DNA from 3 places in the Bradyrhizobium sp. SHOUNA76 genome. Region 1 is predicted to be linked to each of the others. Evidence: riboswitches for the same ligand, from Rfam matches in the RefSeq annotation. Region 1 holds a riboswitch; each other region holds the start of a gene.

Region 1 (8,598 bases):
TGTCGGCATCGACAGCTATGTGCGCAGCTGGGAGAAGCCGTCGGACCACGTGCCGGTGTGGGCGGATCTGGATCTGGAGGCGGCGTAGCCAGCAACGTCGTCATTCCGGGGCGGCTTGAAGAGCCGGACCCGGAATATCGAGATTCCGGGTTCGATGCTCCGCATCGCCCCGGTATGACTGCGCGGAGTGATTATTCCCGGCGGCCCTGCACCCACTGCTCCAGCATTTGGAGGGCCATGGCACGATCGTCGTCGGAGGCCTTGGCGAAGGCGCGGTTGTAGCTTTCCTTGATCCAGGTCTCTTCAATGCCGGCGCTGTCGCGCGCCAGGGTCAGCCACATCAGGCCGCGCGCGGCCTGCCGCGGCAGACGGTCGCCGTTGAACAGCATCTGGCCGAGCAGTGCCTGCGCCTCATGCTGGCCCTTCTGGGCGGCGAGGCCGAGCCAGCGCGCGCCATAGCGGTAATCCTCACGCGAGGCGTCCGGCGTCTTAAGGTACAGCCGGGCGAGGTCGTACTGCGCGTCGGCGTTGCCGAAATAGGAGGCTGCGTAGGAGAACATCTCCCGCGCCCGCTCCGGGTCCGACTTGATCTTCGAGTTCGGGATGCCGCTGAGATAATAGCGGCCGAGCGCGACGAAGGCGTTGGCCACGATCTGCGCCTGCGGCGCCGACGGGCTGTCCTCGGCATGCGCGTTGGCGATCCGGCTGAAATATTCGAAGGCGCGCAGATCGTCCTGGGCGACGCCGTCGCCATTGGCGTACATGCGGCCGAGCTTCCATTGCGCGATGGGGTGACCACCCTCGGCGGCATATTGCAGCGCACTGAGTGAGGTCTCCTGGGGCACAACCACCGGCGCGACCTTGCCGCGCACGGTCGCTGCGGTCCCAGGCAAGGTGGTCACGACCGGGATGGTCGCGTCCTTCGGGTTGACCGGGGCGCCGTCGAAGGCGAGCGCCGGCGCGGCCAGCGCAGCAGCCCCCAACACAAACGCAACTATGGCACGCCTAGATGTCCGCATAGCACTGTTTCTCGTGCGCGCCGCCCGGATGGGTTACTGCCCCCCCGACCGCTGGTCCAACCTGCTGAGCATATTTCCAGAGCGCACCCGACGTATGGTTAGTCGCGCGAGCGCTCCATTTGGTTTTGCGCTGGGCGAGCTCGGCGTCGCTCAATTTTACGTTAAGGGTACCGGCAACCGCGTCGATCTCGATAATGTCGCCGTCCTCGAGCAGCCCGATCGGCCCGCCAATGGCGGCTTCCGGCCCGACATGGCCGATGCAGAAGCCACGGGTGGCGCCAGAGAAGCGGCCGTCGGTGATGAGCGCGATCTTGCCGCCCATGCCCTGGCCGGTCAGCGCTGCGGTGGTCTGGAGCATTTCCCGCATACCGGGGCCGCCCTTCGGCCCCTCGTAGCGGATCACGATGACTTCGCCTTCGCGGTAGGTGCGCTTCTGGACCGCCTCGAAAGCATCCTCCTCGCGGTCGAAGCACCTGGCCGGACCGGTGAACCTGAGGTTGGACATTCCCGCGACTTTCACGATCGCACCTTCTGGCGCCAAATTGCCCTTCAGACCCACCACACCGCCTGTCACGGTGATGGGCTTGTCTGCCGGGTGCACCACGTCCTGGTGCGAATTCCACTTCACGCTCTTGAGGTTTTCAGCGATCGTGCGGCCCGTGACGGTAAGGCAATCACCGTGCAGGAAGCCGTTGTCGAGCAGCGTCTTCATCAGAAGCGGTATGCCACCTACTTCAAACATGTCTTTGGCGACATAACGGCCGCCCGGCTTCAAATCCGCGATATATGGTGTCTTTTTGAAGATTTCGGCGACGTCGAATAAGTCGAACTTGATGCCGCACTCATGCGCGATCGCCGGCAGGTGCAGCGCAGCATTGGTCGAGCCGCCAGAAGCTGCGACCACGGCAGCCGCGTTCTCCAGGGCCTTGCGGGTGACGATGTCGCGCGGCCGGATGTTTTGGGCGATCAGGTCCATGACCTGTTCGCCCGCGGTCATGCAGAAGGCATCGCGGATTTCATACGGTGCCGGCGCACCGGCCGAGTAAGGCAGTGCGAGGCCGATCGCCTCGGAAACGGTCGCCATGGTGTTGGCGGTGAACTGCGCGCCGCAGGCGCCCGCCGAGGGGCAGGCCACGCGCTCGATCTCGTCGAGGTCCTCGTCCGACATGGCACCGACCGAGTGCTTGCCGACGGCCTCGAACATGTCCTGCACGGTGACCTGCTGCCCGCGGAAAGTGCCGGGCAGGATCGAGCCGCCATAGATGAAGATCGAGGGCACGTTGAGACGGACCATCGCCATCATCATGCCCGGCAGCGACTTGTCGCAGCCGGCGAGCCCGACAAGGGCGTCGTAGGCATGGCCGCGAACGGTCAGCTCGACCGAATCGGCGATGCATTCGCGCGACGGCAGCGAGGAGCGCATGCCGTCATGCCCCATGGCGATGCCGTCGGTCACGGTGATGGTGCAGAATTCGCGCGGCGTACCGCCTGCCGACGCCACGCCCTTCTTCACCGCCTGGGCCTGACGCATCAGCGCGATGTTGCAGGGAGCCGCCTCGTTCCAGCAGGAGGCGACGCCGACGAAAGGCTGGTGGATCTGCGCGGTGGTCAGACCCATGGCGTAGAAATAGGACCGATGGGGCGCGCGCGCAGGGCCTTCCGTCACGTGACGGCTCGGCAGCCTCTGCTTGTCAATCTTCGCGCCCATCGCAAACCAGTTTCCCCGGTCAACCCTTTCAGACCCGAAAAATCAGAGCCAAGATTTGAATCGACCTTGGGATTTTCTCGTGGCGTCAAGGACTGCCCGCTACCTCCAAAACATTAGAGCGATTTTATTCATGTCTGGGTGTGGCCAAAAAGCGGCGGCGATGCGAACGGCCGGTGATGAGGGTTAAATCCGGGCCGGGTGTTGCATGGACGGCACAATCGTTACCGGGAAGACACGGGGGTGACTTACCGAGATACCCTAGGGATGACGCATCACAATCTTTGATTAATCCAAGTAACACGCCGACATCCGTTCGCTGACGAGATTCCCGCATGAGTCGGCCCTCTCGCGCACTCTCGTGTCCCGGACAAGCCACAACGCGTTGAGCGTTGCGGCGCAGAGCCGGGACCCAGAAGGCGACACGGCACAATGCTGGATTGCTTCCGCCTTCGCCAAGGCTTCGGCGGACAAGTCGCTGCGCTCGCATGACCGAGTTTGGTGCAACGGCATCGCTCTTCCAGCTGGTATCTCGCTGGCAGACACATCTTCCCGTTCTCGCGGCTGGTTTCGCCCGAGCTTTGCTTGGTCGCTCCGCCCTCTTGAGCCAAAAGGGCGCAGGGAAGGCCGGGTGCCGGCTGGCACCCGCGGTCCGCTGCGCGAAACGCGCACGCAGGAAGAACCGCGCAGCAGCATACAGGTGTCGCCGATCACTCGGCCTTCCCTGCGCGATGGTCGGACGGCTTATGCCGTGATCTCCCGGGAGCCGAACTTTCCTTCTGGCCTCCCTCGCCCCGCGAATTGGATGATGCAGTCTGCCCGGTTGGGCTCGCTCGCACCTTCGCGAAAAGCTTGACCGTAGCAACGACGGCCAGGACCACACGGTTTTGCCGTACGCACGGCCCGCCATTTCGCCGCAGTTTTCCCAGCCCTGTCGACAAAGCCGGAAACTTACAGGCGAGACGAACCTAACAGCGCCGCTCGTCCGCACGCGGCCGCGGGCTCACAGGGACTACCCGCCCTGCCCGCACCTCCCATGCCGACGCTGCCGCGTCCACCGCAGGCCCGGCTCGCGATGCGTGACGACACAAGATCGCCCCTCTTGGATGAGCCGGGATGGGCGACACATACGCCATTTCCGAATTTCGGTAAAGTGGAATATTTTTGCGCGAGCGGATTGACAGAGGGCGACACAGGGTGTCGCTCGTTCCGTCATCCTGAGGTGCGAGTGGCGCGATGCGCATCGCATCGCGCCGGGAGCCTCGAAGGATGAACGGCCACAGCCGGGCCGTCGCCCTTCGAGGCTCGCCGAAGAGGCGAGCGCCTCAGGGTGACGATGATGGTGCCGTAGCCCGGATGAAATCGCGCTCTGCGTGATTTGGACCTACTTTGAACAGGCCGCTTTTGAGCTGGATGCAAGTCTGTCTCTTAGTGCGGGGACCAGAGTGACGTTGCGATCGACGCGCGCAAGCGTGCCGGCTGCGAACGTCGCCGACACAACAGGTGCGTCATCGACGCAATGGTGTCGCCACTATCGGTCATGGAGCCAGTGGTGTTCCACGCGCTCGGGGTTGCCAAGAAGCCGAAGCCGCCAGCGAGTTGATGGACACAATCACGATCTTCGGGCTGCTGTCGGTCAGCGCGATGCTGCTGTTCTACGCGCTCGAGCCGCGCGGGCCAGATTATGTGCTGGCCTTCGCGGCGGCGTGCGCGCTCAGCGGGATTTACGGCTTCCTCCAGGGAGCCTGGCCGTTCGGACTTGTCGAGACGGTCTGGACGGCGGTCGCCGTGCGGCGGTGGGCCAAGGTCCAAACTCCGGTCTTGTAGCCCGGGTGAGCGCAGCGATACCCGGGATCCACTCGCTGGGATCCCGGATGTCGCTGCGCTCGTCTGGGCTACAGTCTGCCGGCTCAGGCCGACATTGCGCCCCTGCTGCCAAACGGATCGAGCAGCCGGACGATCTCGCAGACGGCGACGAGGCCGGCGAGCCAGACGGCGCAGGTCAGAGCGATGCGGGTCACGATGGCGGCGGTGAAGGCGCCTTCACCGCCGAGGAACGGCGTCGCGGCGAGCAGCGCGAGCTCGTAGGTCGCATAGGCAACAACCAACGTGATCGCCAGCATCAGCGGTGTGCGGCCCTGCGGCAGCGTGCGGAGCACGGTCGAAGCCACGGCAGTCGCGAGAAGCGCAGCGGCGCCGATGACAAAACCCCAGGCGATGGTGCTGCCATCGATCGTATAATGCAGCACGCCGAAACCGATGATCTGGTTCACGAGCCAGGCGCCGGTGACGACGAGCAACGCCGGGCGCGCCGGCAGCATTGCCGCGGCAACGACGGCGAAGGCCGCAAACGGCGTTGCGCAGGCGAAGGCAAAGCTTGCGAGCGCGCATGAGACCGTCAGCAGCGCAAAGCAGAACATCGGCGCAAGGCGCGGCGCGACCGGGTGAAGCCGGAAACGGTCGCCGTGAGACGGCTGGGTGTTAAGTGGCATGGGTGATCTCTTCTCGTTCGGATGCTCGTCCATTTCAGGGAATGTGATTAGAACGTGGCGCCGGCCTTGAGCAGATAGGTGCGACCGGGCAGCGGATAGGCGCTGAAGCGACCGTCCGTGAAGGTGCTTGCGATGGCGTAGTCGTAGTAGAACGCATTCAGCGCGTTGTTGACGCTGAGCGACCAGAAGTAGCGCTCATACTGGCCGCTGAGCTTGAGGTCGATCGTGCCGTTGGCGGGAATCGGCTTCTGGGTGCCCGCCTGATCGTTGTCCATGCGCCGCTCGCTCCAGAAGCGCGCGGTGGCATCGAGCACCAAATAATTCTGCCAGATGTTCCAGGTGACGCCCGCACTCGCGGTGTAGCGCGACACCAGCGGCACGTCATTGCCGGCCCAGACGCCTTCGCGGAAGACGGCGCGGGTGTAGGCCACGCCGGAGCGCAGCAGCAGAGCGTCGTTGACGCGATAAGACAGGCTGGTCTCCGAGCCGTAGCGGCGGGTCGGATCAAGATTGGTGTTGTAGAACAGGACCGGGTTGAAATGGACCTCGTTGGTGAGGTCCATCAGATAGAGACTGCTTTGCAGCTGCAGCCCGCCGCCCTTGATACGCAGACCGCCCTCGATGTCCTGCGAAGTCTGGGTCTTGAGCTGGAACGTTTGCGGGATCGCGGCGAAGGTCAGGGGATCGAACGAAGGCCCCGAGGACAGGCGCTCGTCCACGTCGGGCGTGCGGAACGCGCGCGCGGCGCGGCCGAACAGCGAGACCATGTCGTTGAGGCGATGCTCGGCCCCGAGATGCAGCGCATATTGGGTCTCGTTGCTCGTCAGCGGCAGCGCGCCGATGTCGGCGTTGAACGGCGCCGCCGGGTCGAAATTGTCGCGTGCCGCAAGACTGACGGTCTGCACCCGCGCGCCATAGGAGATGTCGGTCGTAGGCGCCACGCCCAATGTGTGCTGAAAATAGCCTGCGACCGTCTGCTGCCTGAGATCGTAATTGTGCCAGGAGGAGAGCCCCTGCCCGGCGCCGCGGTTCTGCTGAAAGCTCGCATCGTAATAGTCGATGCCGGTCAGGAGCTGCGACGGCATGCCGAGCATGAGGCTCTTCACACTGAGCCGCGGCGTGATCGACCACGTCGTCAGATGGGAATCGACATAGGTCGACGTGAAGAAGGCCGGAACCGGCACCGGGCTGGAGAAGAACGCGCTCTGCTGCTTCTTGTCGCGCACGCCGCCGTCGACGATGAGATCGACGCCGTTGACGAGGGTCTTGGTGAAGCCCGCTGTTGCGCTAAACCCCTGCTGGTTGGCGTAGTTGAACGGCGTGCTCGTCCCTCGCCGGTTGGTCTTGAGCTCGTCGAGGCCGATCGAGGGATCGACGGTGCGCCCGCCCGGCAATCGCAGCTCCTGATTGTCGCCCGTGACGGTGAGAAAAGCGGTCAGGCCCGGTGTTGAGTAATTGAGATTGCCGACGCCGTTTTGCTGGGAATAGCGATTGTTGTCGCGATAGCCATCGGTCCTGACGGCATTGCCATAGAACGAGGTCGACCACGGACCGGAATTGAGCGAGGTCGAGACGTTGCCGAGCCTGGCGTTGAACGAGCCGAAGCCGGCCTCGATGCGCGCGGTCACCGGCGGTCCGCCGACGCCGTTTTTGGTGACGATGTTGATCACGCCGCCGACGGCGTTGTCGCCGTAGAGCACCGCTCCCGAATTGCCGCGCGTGATCTCGATACGCTCGATGGAATTGAGCGGGATGGTGGAGAGGTCCACCTGTGCCATGTCGACGTCGTTCAGCCGCCGTCCGTTGACCAGCACCAGCGTGTTGGCGTTGGCAAAGGCGCCGAAGCCGCGCAGATCCACGCTGGTCTTCGCGCCGATCTGACCGCCATAGAACGTCGTGATCTGGGCGCCCGGGGTCTGCGTCGCGATGATCTCGGCTAGCGTCTGCGACGGCGAATGCGCGATATCTGCGGCCGTGATGACGGTCGTGGCGGCCCCGACGATACCGCCGTTGCTGGCGACAGCCTCGGAGCCCGAGCCGGATGAGCCGGCGCCATTGCCTGCCGGCGCGACATTCGCGGTTCCCCGGCGCTTCGTCGGCTCGCCGTCACCGATCGCCCTGGCGCGGGTGCGGTTCTGATCGTCGGGCTTGGTCACTTCGATCGGCGGCAGTTGCTCGGCAAGGGCCTGCTGGGCGAAGGCGGGGGACAGATCGAGCGAATGGAGGGAAACGGACGCGAGCAGGCCGGCGCTGAGGCGCCTGGCGGCAGAGACAAGACGGGACACGGTTGTAAACCTCGGTATGACGTCAGTGGCACGTCACAGCGAACGAGGTTTCACGGCAGAGCGATGGATTGCTCCGGTGAAACCAATGTCTGTACTCCCCGACCGACTTCTTCGCGTGTGACCACGGCTGACGGCAGGTCTCCTGGCTCGCGGGTCGTTACCTTACGTCGCCTTCCCAGGACCGAGATTCCCAGTGGCATAGGACGAAAGATTCACCGCTTACAGTTGCGGGGGCAGCCGTGGCGTTGAGACAAATCCCCGTTGGGACAATCCCGCACCACATTCCCTTTTGATCTCCGTGAGGAGAACCGTCACCGATCAACTTACGTGGCGTCACGCCGGGGAGTCAATCGACGGGCGGCTGTTGTCACCGCCCTCAGGTCCGCCCTCGCATACGCTGGGCCTGGGCCCAGGCGACAGCGACGTCGCGAGGCGGAGCATCGACGCGCTTGATCGGGGTCAGTTCGCCGGAGGCCGAGACGATCGCGGTTTCCTCGCGCCGGCAGCGCGTGCAGACAAAGCGGACCTCGTGCGGGGACGCCCACCAGCTCGACCGCTTCACATTGGCCGCCATCGGCCAGGCATCGCAATGCGAGCACGAGACCAGAAATCGACCGGGATCGAGCATACCCATTTCCATCGGACTCCGCGTCCTGCCGCCACCTTCAATGTTTAACCCAAGTGAATCGTTCCGGTGCCCAAGCACCGCCAGCTCCTGTTCCTTGGAAGCCGGCGATCTCGGGCTCGCCGTTCCCGGCCGCCACAGGCGTCAGGATCTCAGCGCGCGCCCTTGAGGGTGCAAGAGGTCGTGCAGGTGACCGTGGTGCCGCGATCGCACGATTTGCAGGCATTGACGCACTGGTTCATGTCGCGGGGATTGTAGCTGTAGTTCCGCATCGGGCAGGCCGACGTCGAGCCGGTGATGTCCTGCTCCTGATCGCAGGCCGCCGTCATGAGCGCGAATATGATCACGGCAACGAGGCGCATGTGATTGCCCTGTCAAGCATGGCAAATGACACTCGCGAGTCGCGCTGCACTGCAGCGACCCCGGCCTTCCAGCACGAGCAATCGCTCGCGTGCTTCAAGGATGCGCGCCA
Region 2 (3,871 bases), on a different contig from region 1:
CGATCGCCTCGCGGCCGGCTGGCGCATCGTGTCCGTCAACCAGCGGATCAGCTAGGTCTGTCAGGCACGTTGGCTTGCGCGAATGTTGCCATGCCGTTGTGGAGCGCGCAGGCGAGGCGCACCAGCGGCAGCGCGATGGCGGCACCTGATCCCTCGCCGAGCCTGAGGTCGAGGCTGATCAGCGGTTGCACATTGAGCGCGCGGAGCACCAGACGATGCCCCTGCTCGGCCGATTGATGCGAGGCCAGCTGGAACGGCTGGCATGACGGGTTCAGCCGTGCTGCGGCGAGCGCTGCCACCGACACGATGAAGCCGTCGATCAGCACGGGGATGCGGCGCTGCGCGGCCGCGATGATCGCGCCTGAGATCGCTGCGATCTCGAGCCCGCCGACAGCACACATGATTTTTTCGGGCGACGCACCCGCAACGCCATGCAGCGCAATCGCGGCATCGATCACGCGCGCCTTGTGTGCGCGGCCGGCCGCATCGATCCCAGTGCCGCTGCCGGCGATTTCCTCGGCACTCACGCCAAGCAGGCTCGCCGCGATCGCCGCCGAGGTTGTGGTGTTGCCGATGCCCATCTCGCCGAAGATCAGCAGATCGGGCTGATTGGTCGCCGCACGCGCAACCGCGCGCTGGCCGGCCTCGAAGGCAAACGCCAGCTCCGCAGGTGTGAGCGCGGCCTCGACGCTGAAATCGCGGGAGCCCTGGCGCGGCCTGTCGGTGACGATGCCGCCTATCTCCTCCCGCGCCAGCGTCCCGGCGTCCACGACCTCCAGGCTCGAGCCCAACTCGCGCGCCAGCACTGAGATCGCCGCGCCGCCGGCGGCAAAATTCGCCATCATCGCGATGGTCACTTCTTGCGGATAGGCCGAGACGCCCTGCGCGACGATGCCGTGATCGCCGGCGAAGATGATGATCGGCACAAGCGCGGCGCGCGGTTGCTCCGTCGCCTGCAAACCTGCAAGCTCGATTGCAAGCTGCTCGAGCCGGCCGAGTGCACCGGTCGGCTTTGTCAGCTGCGCCTGCCGCGCCATCGCCGCCTCGCGATGGATCGCGGAGATCTCGGGGCACTTTTGGTAGACCCATTCGGGGAGCATGCTGCCTCGCTTAACGCGCGCGCTTGAGGATGTAGCTGTCCATGATCCAGCCGTGCCGCGCGCGCGCGTCCTGCCGCACCGCGACAATGCGCGGGCCGATCTCGGCCAGCGCGCCGGATAGGATGATCTGGTCGGGCATGCCGAGATAGGCGCCCCAATAGATTTGAATCCCGGCTGAATCTAGCGACTGGAACGCCGTGTCGCCGTCGAGCATCACCACCACGGTGTCGACGCCCTGCGGCCAGCCGCCCTCGCGCAAGCGGCGGCCGGTCGAGACCAAAAAGGGCTCGCCGATGTCGTTGAGCGGCAGCGCATGCGCCGCGCACAGCGCCTGAATCGAGGTGATACCGGGCACGACTTCAATCTTCGGCAAGGGATTGAGCCGACGCGCAATGCGCAGCGAGGAATCATAGAGCGAGGGATCGCCCCAGATCAGCAGCGCGACCTTGCCCTTGCCTGCAAGATGTTCTGCGATCGTCTGCGACCAGGTCGCGGCGACCGCATCGTGCCAATCGTCCACGCCCTTGCGGTAATCCGCTTCACCGGCGTCGCGCACGGGGAGATCGAACTCGGCGATTTCAGTCTTGTCGCTGGTGAGCACGTCCGCGCAGATCGTCCGCCGGAGATCGGCGAGGTCGGATTTCGCCGTTCCCTTGCGCGGGATCAGGACGAGATCGGCCGCGTTGATGGCGCGGATCGCGGCGCGCGTGAGCTGATCGGGATCGCCGCAGCCGATGCCTATCAGGGAGAGCGTGAGCATCGCGAGCGCGAGGGGCGGCATACCGCCCCTCGCTGATCTCTCAGGCCGCGTTATGCAGGCGCGGGGTGACGAGGCCTGGCGCGGTGACGCCACGCAGCGACTTCGCCAACGCCAGCACGGCGAGATCGGCCAGCGGCTCGATCACGATGACGAGCGCATAGGAGGCCGCGAACGCCGCGATGTTGGCGAGGTTGCTCATGGCAAAACCGGAGCCATAGAGCGCCCAGAACGCCACCCAGGCGATCACGCCAGCCTGATAGGTCGTCGAGAGCGCCAGCGCCTGCCGATACTTCAAATCGACATAGGCGGTGTTACGGGCAATGATCCGCGAGGCGATCGCCTGGATCGCGAACAGCGGCACCAGCAGCGTCGTGACGTTCATGCCGTATTGCGGGATGTCGGCCGGCTCGAACAACACGCCCTGGAGCAACAGGCCGAGCGCCAGGCCGAAGGCCGCAGGCGCCGCGCCGAACAGCAGGAACAAGGTCGAGCCGAGGATGAAGTGCACTTCGGAGACGCCGACCGGGAAGTGCGGCAGAACCTGGAAGAAAGTGAAGACGAGGCCCGTTGTGGCGAGCGTTCGCGCCGCGAAAGAGCCGACGCCCTGCTCGCGCACGGTCTCGGCTGCAAGTTTCAAGGCAACGCCGCCTGCGGCGATGCCGGTTGCGTAACTCAACACGAGCTTGGCGCCCGTCACGATTCCGGGTTCGATATGCATGGCTCAATTCCTTCCTGCCGTCACACCCGACGGCCTTGGCCTCAAAACGTGCAGGGCCGGTCTCCTGGCTCGCGGTTCACTGGGATCTCCGGCCTTCCCGAACCTTTCGGCCCAGTGGCGGTTCGGAGCCCCTCACCGCTTACAGTCGCGGGGGCGGCTGGGGTTTTGGGCGCCGCAACTTGGTCCGCCCACCCCCATTCCCGATTATGCTCCGACGCTTTGCGCCGCGTTGAGCACCATGCCTCTCCTGTGTGCCCCTTTCGCGGAGCCGGCGTCAAGGGGCGAACGGCCACCGCGGCCGTCACGACGGATAATCCCCCGCCAGCGCGCCGAACAGGATCACCGCAGCCGTGGATGCGGCGCCGCCGCGGGCAAGCTGCTCGGCAAGCTCGGCAATGGTGGTCCGGACCAGCCGCTCGTCGGGGCGGCCGAGGGATTCGGCGAACAGCGCCGGCGTATCCGCGGCGAGACCGTGCGCAATCAATTTTGCGGCAAGCCCCGGGAAGGTGCGCCGCCCCATATAGACCACGGTCGTCGCTTCAGGATCGGCCAGTGCAGCCCAATTCAGATTCGGCGGCAGCTCGCCCGTCACATCAGCCCCGGTCACGAACTGCACCCGGCGCGAGGTATGACGACGGGTCAGGGGAATGCCCGCTTGCGCGGCGGCCACACAGGCCGAGGTGACGCCGGGAATGATCTCATAGCCGATGCCCGCCTCGCGCAGCGTCTCCAGCTCCTCCTCGAGCCGGCCGAAAATGCCGGCGTCGCCCGACTTCAAGCGAACCACGCGCACGCCTGTCGCGGCATAGTCGACCAGGAGACGGTTGACATGGTGCTGCTTGGTCGAGGGTCGCCCGGCCCGCTTCCCGACCGCGACGAGATTGGCGCCGGGCCGGGCGAGATCGAGGATCGCACCCGACGCAAGATCGTCATAGAGCACGACGTCGGCCTCGCGCAGCCGCGCGGCGCCCTTGAGCGTGAGCAGCTCGGGATCGCCGGGGCCGGCGGAGATGAAGGAGACAAAACCGCTCACCGGTCCTCCGCGATCAGATGAAAGAACGTGCCGGTGGCACGTCCGCGCCGCGAGCCGGTCTCGGCGATGACCGCGCCAGTCGCATCAAGCACCACGGCCAGCGGCGTGTCGGGCTGGGCGAGGATCGTCGAATAGTGGAATTCGTGGCCGCGCAGGCGCGCACCGGCCTGATGGCCCGGTATCGGCGCGGCGAGTTCGGCGAGGCGGTAGCCCAGATGCATGCGGCGTTTGGCAAAGCTCGTCTCGAGGCCAAGAAGGCC
Region 3 (5,485 bases), on a different contig from region 1:
CGGGCAGCCATTCCAGCGTGCCGTGTGCGCCCATGTGCAAGACGGCATCGCTGCCCTGTGCCCGGAGCCAGAGATAGAACGCGACATAGGCGTGACGCGGCGTGCGGGCGAGATCATGATAATCGGCATCGCGCGTCGTCGCATCGCCGCGCTCGGGCTGGACCGCGATAACAGACTGACCGCATTGGATCGCAGCGAAGTGGAACGAGCCGTCGCGACAGCTCGGATCATCCTCCGGCGCTCCCCAGGCTTGCGCGAGATCGTCCTGCAAGACTTGCGGCAGGCGCGAAAGCGCCGCGCGATAGTCGGCAACGCGCCAGGTCAGTTGCCGATTGAGCAGTGTTTCGCCGAGCGCACGGACCGGCGCAACATCGAAGTTGGCCTCCGCGAGATCAGACAACAACGCCTCGACAGACGCCAGCGCATCGAGACCGACGGCGTGCGCGATCTGGTGCGGGCGTCCCGGATAGTTCGAGAGCACGAGTGCCAGCCGCTTCTCGCCGGCGGGCTTCTCCACGAGGCGGCGCCAGGCCGCGACGCGTGCGGCGACCGCCGTCACACGTTCCCCATCCGGCCGATGTGCCAGATGCGAAAATTGCAGATCGGGATCGCGTTGCGCCGCCGACTTGAAGCTCACCACGCCCGTGAACAGCCGACCGTCGACCTCGGGCAGCACCACATGCATCGCGAGATCGCCGGGCGAGAGGCCACGCAGCGACTCCGCCCAGTCCTCGCGCCGCGCCGTGGAGAGTGCGACCTGGAACACCGGACACGATGCAGCATCGAACGCCGTCGTGCCGTCGTCGCTGAGGGCCGAGAACGCCGTCGCGTTGACGATCGCGGCCGGAGGATTTTGCGCGAGATAGGCGCGCAGCCAGTCGGCGACGCCCGCGGCCTTCAGCGAGGTGACGAACACGCCACAGGCGTCAAAGCCCTTCTCGCGCAGCGCCGCGATCAGGGCATCGACCGGGCCGGTGTCCGCGGCGGTGAGATAGGAGCGATAGAACGTCACCAGCGCGCGGGGCTTCCCCTCGCCACCCACCGGCGCGGCGATGACGCCGCGCGCGGGATCGTAGAAGCCCATCTCGGGCACGCTCATCTCGCCGATAACAGGACCGGCATAGAGACCCGAGGCCAATGCGAGCTGCGCAATCGCGGCTTGGGCGGCGACCGGCCCACCGGTGTCGCAGAGCACCTTGAGCCGGCGCAGCGTCGAGACCGGCAGAGTCGAATACGCATCGAGCCGCGTGTCGTCACGGCCATCGGCCGGCAGCACCGCCAGCACGATGTTGCGGTCCTTGGCGAGTTGTTGCAAGGCAGCCAGCCCATACGCCCAATAGGACTCCCCGCCGATCAGGCGCACCAGGATGCCACGCGCCTGCGACAGCGTGCGCTCGATATAGGTGTCGACCGACAGGGGGTGACGGAGCTCCGCGAGATTGGCAAGCCGCAGCGTCGGCAGGCTGCCCTGGCCGCGCCGCCAGCCGGCCGCGAACGCGGCGAGATCGGAATCCGAATACGAGAGCACCACGAGATCGGCCGGGTCCTGGCCGATGTCCCTTGGCGTCGCGGTCTCCTCCAGACCGCGGCTCTCGCGGAAGACGACGTGCATCAGATGCCGAGCCTTGAGATACCAAGTCCTGCCTTGATGGCGGCCTCATCGATATCGCCGTGCTCGCCGATCACGACGAGCTTTGAGTGCCTGTGACCTGCGCCCCAGGGCTTGTCGAACTGGTGACGCACGCGCTCGCCGACCGCCTGCAGCAGAAGGCGCATCGGCTTGCCCGCGACGGCGATGTAACCTTTCGCCCGCAGCACGTTCTGCTCGCGCGCCAGCTTCTGCACCGATGCGACCAACGCGTCGATGTCAGCCACTTCAGGCAGATCGATCACGACGGAGGCGAAATCGTCGTGCTCGTGCTCCTCCTCGCCGTCATGGTGCGAGGGGCGTGCAGCGAGATCGTTCTCGGCGGCGGCGCCGAGGCCGAGGATGAGGCGCGCATCGATCGCGCCGTCGGTGACAGGGAGCATCGGCACGCGCCGCGGCATCTCGGCGGTGATCGCGGCCTTGGCGGCTTCAATGCCGGCGGCGCCCGCGAGATCGGCCTTGGTCAGCAGCACGATATCGGCGCAGGCGATCTGATCCTCGAACACCTCCGACAGCGGCGTCTCGTGATCGAGATTCTCGTCCGCTGCGCGCTGCGCTTCGACTGCAGCCGGGTCAGGCGCGAAGCGGCCGGCCGCGACCGCCTCGGCGTCGGCCAGCGCGATCACACCGTCGACCGTGATGCGCGAGCGGATCTCCGGCCAGTCGAACGCTTTCAGCAGCGGCTTCGGCAGCGCCAGGCCCGAGGTCTCGATCAGGATGTGATCCGGTCGCACCGGACGCGCCAGCAGTTTTTCCATGGTTGGAATGAAATCGTCGGCGACGGTGCAGCAGATGCAGCCATTGGCGAGCTCGACGATGTTCTCTTCCGGGCAGTTGGCATCGGCGCAGGACTTCAGGATTTCGCCGTCGACGCCCTCGCTGCCGAACTCGTTGACGAGCACCGCGAGCTTCTTGCCGTTTGCATTGGTGAGCAGATGCTGGATCAGCGTGGTCTTGCCGGAGCCGAGAAAACCCGTGACCACCGTCACAGGGACTTTTGCGAGCGAGTTCATTCGGCGGCCTCCGGCACGACGGCAACAGGGGGAATGCGGGCAAGCGACTGCTTGCGGAAGATCTCGGGACGGCTGCGCCATGGCACGATTCCGTCGGGCGCCGCCGCATAGGCCGCCGCGCCCGCGACCACGTCCTGCGCGTTGGCATCCGAGAGGCGGCCATAGACATAGGACCAGCGGCCGGGCGCGCTGAGCGCGACCGAGCAGCCCTGGCTGCAGGCCGACAGGCATTCAACGGGAACCACATTGACGCCGTCGGGCACGCCGGCGTCGAGGATCGCACCATGCAGGCGTTTTCCGGGCGTCGTCTCGCCCTCGCCGGGCGTCTCGCCGGCACGGCAGGTGATGCAGACGTGAAGTGTGACGGTCATCGCCTCTTCCAGATAATAGCGGGAGGCGATGAGGCACACGGACCATTCCCCAGAAGGCCCGTTTCCCCGTCGCGGAACACCCCGTCCGCCGGTCCAAAACTCGTCCGCGCTGGCAGGTCTCCCGGCTTGCGGAGCAGGGTCTTGCCCTTCGATCCCCGCCTTCCCGATCCCAAAGGGAATCAGTGGCTTCGGGCATCTCTCCGGTCACGGTCGCGGGGGCGGCTGCAGTTTGGACCCAAATCTTGCCGATTCGGACCCTATCGCATTCCCTCTTCGCCTGTCATAGGACAGGAACCAACGCCGGGCCACCATTTGCCGGTGGCCGCCTCTTGTCAAGCCGAAGGACCGGGACCGATGACGCCTGAACCGGATACCCAAACAGCCGAGGAAACCGACGCCCGGCACGCCCAGAAAATGGCGAAGAAGAAGGCCGCCCGCGACAAGATCATGGCGACCAAGAGCGGCGAAAAGGGACTGATCATCGTCCACACCGGCGCCGGCAAGGGCAAGTCGTCCTCGGCCTTCGGCATGATCGTCCGCTGTGTCGCCCATGGCTTCCCCTGCGCGGTCGTGCAGTTCATCAAGGGTGCCTGGGATACCGGCGAGCGGCGCCTGCTGACCGGCCATTTCGGCGATCTCTGCCAGTTCCACGCGATGGGCGAAGGGTTTACCTGGGAGACGCAGGACCGCGCCCGTGACATCGCCGCGGCGCGCGCCGGCTGGGAGAAGGCCAAGGAGCTGATCCTCGACGAGAGCTTGCGCATGGTCGTGCTCGACGAGATCAACATCGCGCTGCGCTACGACTATCTCGATATCGCCGAGATCGTCGAATTCCTGACGACGCAAAAGCCCGCGATGACCCATGTCGTGCTCACCGGGCGCAACGCCAAGGACGAGCTGATCGAGATCGCCGATCTCGTCACCGAGATGACCCTGGTCAAGCATCCCTTCCGCTCCGGCATCAAGGCGCAGGCCGGCGTCGAGTTCTGAATTCGATGGCGCGCACATTGATGATCCAGGGGGCCGGCTCGGACGTGGGCAAATCGCTCATCGTCGCCGGACTCGCGCGCGCCTTCACGCAGCGCGGCCTGCGCGTGCTTCCGTTCAAGCCGCAGAACATGTCGAACAACGCGGCCGTCACCGTCGATGGCGGCGAGATCGGCCGTGCCCAGGCACTGCAGGCGCTCGCCGCCGGCGTCGAGCCGCACACCGACATGAATCCGGTGCTGCTGAAGCCCGAGACCGATGTCGGCGCGCAGGTGATTGTCCAAGGCAAACGTATCGCGACCGCGCGGGCGCGCGACTACGCCGCGATGAAGCCGTCGCTCATGGGCGCGGTGCTGGAGAGCTTTGAGCGACTGAAGGTGCGCGCCGATCTCGTGCTGGTGGAAGGCGCCGGCAGTCCCGCCGAGGTGAACCTGCGCAAGGCCGACATCGCCAATATGGGCTTTGCCCGCAAGGCCGACGTGCCGGTCGTGCTGGTCGGCGACATCGACCGCGGCGGCGTCATCGCCCAGCTCGTCGGCATCAAGACGGTGATCGACCCCGACGATGCCGCGATGATCCAGGGTTTCGTCATCAACAAGTTCCGCGGCGATCCCACGTTATTCAAAGATGGTTATGGGCTAATCGAAACGAAGACCGCCTGGCGCGGCCTTGGTGTGCTGCCCTGGTTTGGGCGCGCCGGCGAGCTGCCGGCCGAGGACGCACTGGGTCTGACCGACGCGCGAAAACTCGGTCAATGCAAGATCGCGTGCCTCGCGCTGTCGCGGATCGCCAATTTCGACGACCTCGATCCGCTCAAGCTCGAGCCGGGCGTCGATCTCGTGATGGTGCGCCCGGGCGAAGCGATCCCCGGTGACGTCAGGCTGGTCATTATCCCCGGCTCAAAGTCCACCCGCGGCGATCTCGCCTTCCTGCGGGCGCAGGGCTGGGACATCGATCTCTTCGCGCATCATCGCAGGGGCGGCCATGTGCTCGGCCTCTGCGGCGGCTATCAGATGCTCGGGCGCAGTGTCGCCGACCCCGACGGTATCGAGGGCCCCGCGGGCGACACGCCGGGGCTGGGGCTGCTGGACGTCGAGACGGTCATGAGCCCGCAGAAAACGCTGACGCGTGTCGCCGCCGTGCACGCCGCGACGGACCAGCCGATCGAAGCCTACGAGATCCACATCGGCCGCACCGACGGGCCCGATCGCGCGCGGCCATTTGCGAAACTGAACGGCGAGCCGGAAGGCGCGATCTCGAGGGATGGCCGCGTGCAGGGCAGCTATTTGCACGGCCTGTTCACGTCGGACGATTTCCGCAAGGCGTTTTTGGCCAAGCTCGACATTCCCGCAGGCGATGAGCCCTACCACGCCAGGGTCGAGAGCGCTCTCGATGCCCTCGCCGACCACATCGAGAAGCATCTCGACGTCGAAGGCCTGCTCGCGCTAGCGCGCTAGGACCTCGAC

What was found. Region 1 has a riboswitch for cobalamin ahead of MOV74_RS16145 (TonB-dependent receptor domain-containing protein). Riboswitches for the same ligand answer to the same signal wherever they lie in the genome.
Region 2: linked by a shared signal. The riboswitch ahead of MOV74_RS32480 (energy-coupling factor ABC transporter permease) and the one ahead of MOV74_RS16145 (TonB-dependent receptor domain-containing protein) in region 1 are both predicted to bind cobalamin.
Region 3: linked by a shared signal. The riboswitch ahead of MOV74_RS28840 (DUF1636 domain-containing protein) and the one ahead of MOV74_RS16145 (TonB-dependent receptor domain-containing protein) in region 1 are both predicted to bind cobalamin.

Annotation. Positions count from the first base shown of each region.
Region 1 is NZ_JALBHA010000127.1:458-9,055, reverse strand. Features, by position in the region: gene xth (exodeoxyribonuclease III) at 1-88, shown strand, start outside; gene MOV74_RS16165 (tetratricopeptide repeat protein) at 192-1,019, opposite strand; gene ilvD (dihydroxy-acid dehydratase) at 1,006-2,727, opposite strand; gene MOV74_RS16155 (hypothetical protein) at 4,327-4,551, shown strand; gene MOV74_RS16150 (hypothetical protein) at 4,635-5,216, opposite strand; gene MOV74_RS16145 (TonB-dependent receptor domain-containing protein) at 5,264-7,501, opposite strand; cobalamin riboswitch at 7,616-7,829, opposite strand; gene MOV74_RS16140 (hypothetical protein) at 7,878-8,129, opposite strand; gene MOV74_RS16135 (hypothetical protein) at 8,279-8,488, opposite strand.
Region 2 is NZ_JALBHA010000526.1:141-4,011, forward strand. Features, by position in the region: partial or broken gene MOV74_RS32465 (histidine phosphatase family protein) at 1-55, shown strand, start outside; gene cobT (nicotinate-nucleotide--dimethylbenzimidazole phosphoribosyltransferase) at 48-1,100, opposite strand; gene cobF (precorrin-6A synthase (deacetylating)) at 1,111-1,860, opposite strand; gene MOV74_RS32480 (energy-coupling factor ABC transporter permease) at 1,901-2,578, opposite strand; cobalamin riboswitch at 2,615-2,834, opposite strand; gene cobA (uroporphyrinogen-III C-methyltransferase) at 2,880-3,611, opposite strand; partial or broken gene MOV74_RS32490 (cobyrinic acid a,c-diamide synthase) at 3,608-3,871, opposite strand, start outside.
Region 3 is NZ_JALBHA010000400.1:239-5,723, reverse strand. Features, by position in the region: partial or broken gene MOV74_RS28850 (cobaltochelatase subunit CobN) at 1-1,612, opposite strand, end outside; gene cobW (cobalamin biosynthesis protein CobW) at 1,612-2,661, opposite strand; gene MOV74_RS28840 (DUF1636 domain-containing protein) at 2,658-3,032, opposite strand; cobalamin riboswitch at 3,126-3,346, opposite strand; gene cobO (cob(I)yrinic acid a,c-diamide adenosyltransferase) at 3,387-4,022, shown strand; gene MOV74_RS28830 (cobyric acid synthase) at 4,028-5,476, shown strand; partial or broken gene MOV74_RS28825 (threonine-phosphate decarboxylase) at 5,465-5,485, opposite strand, start outside.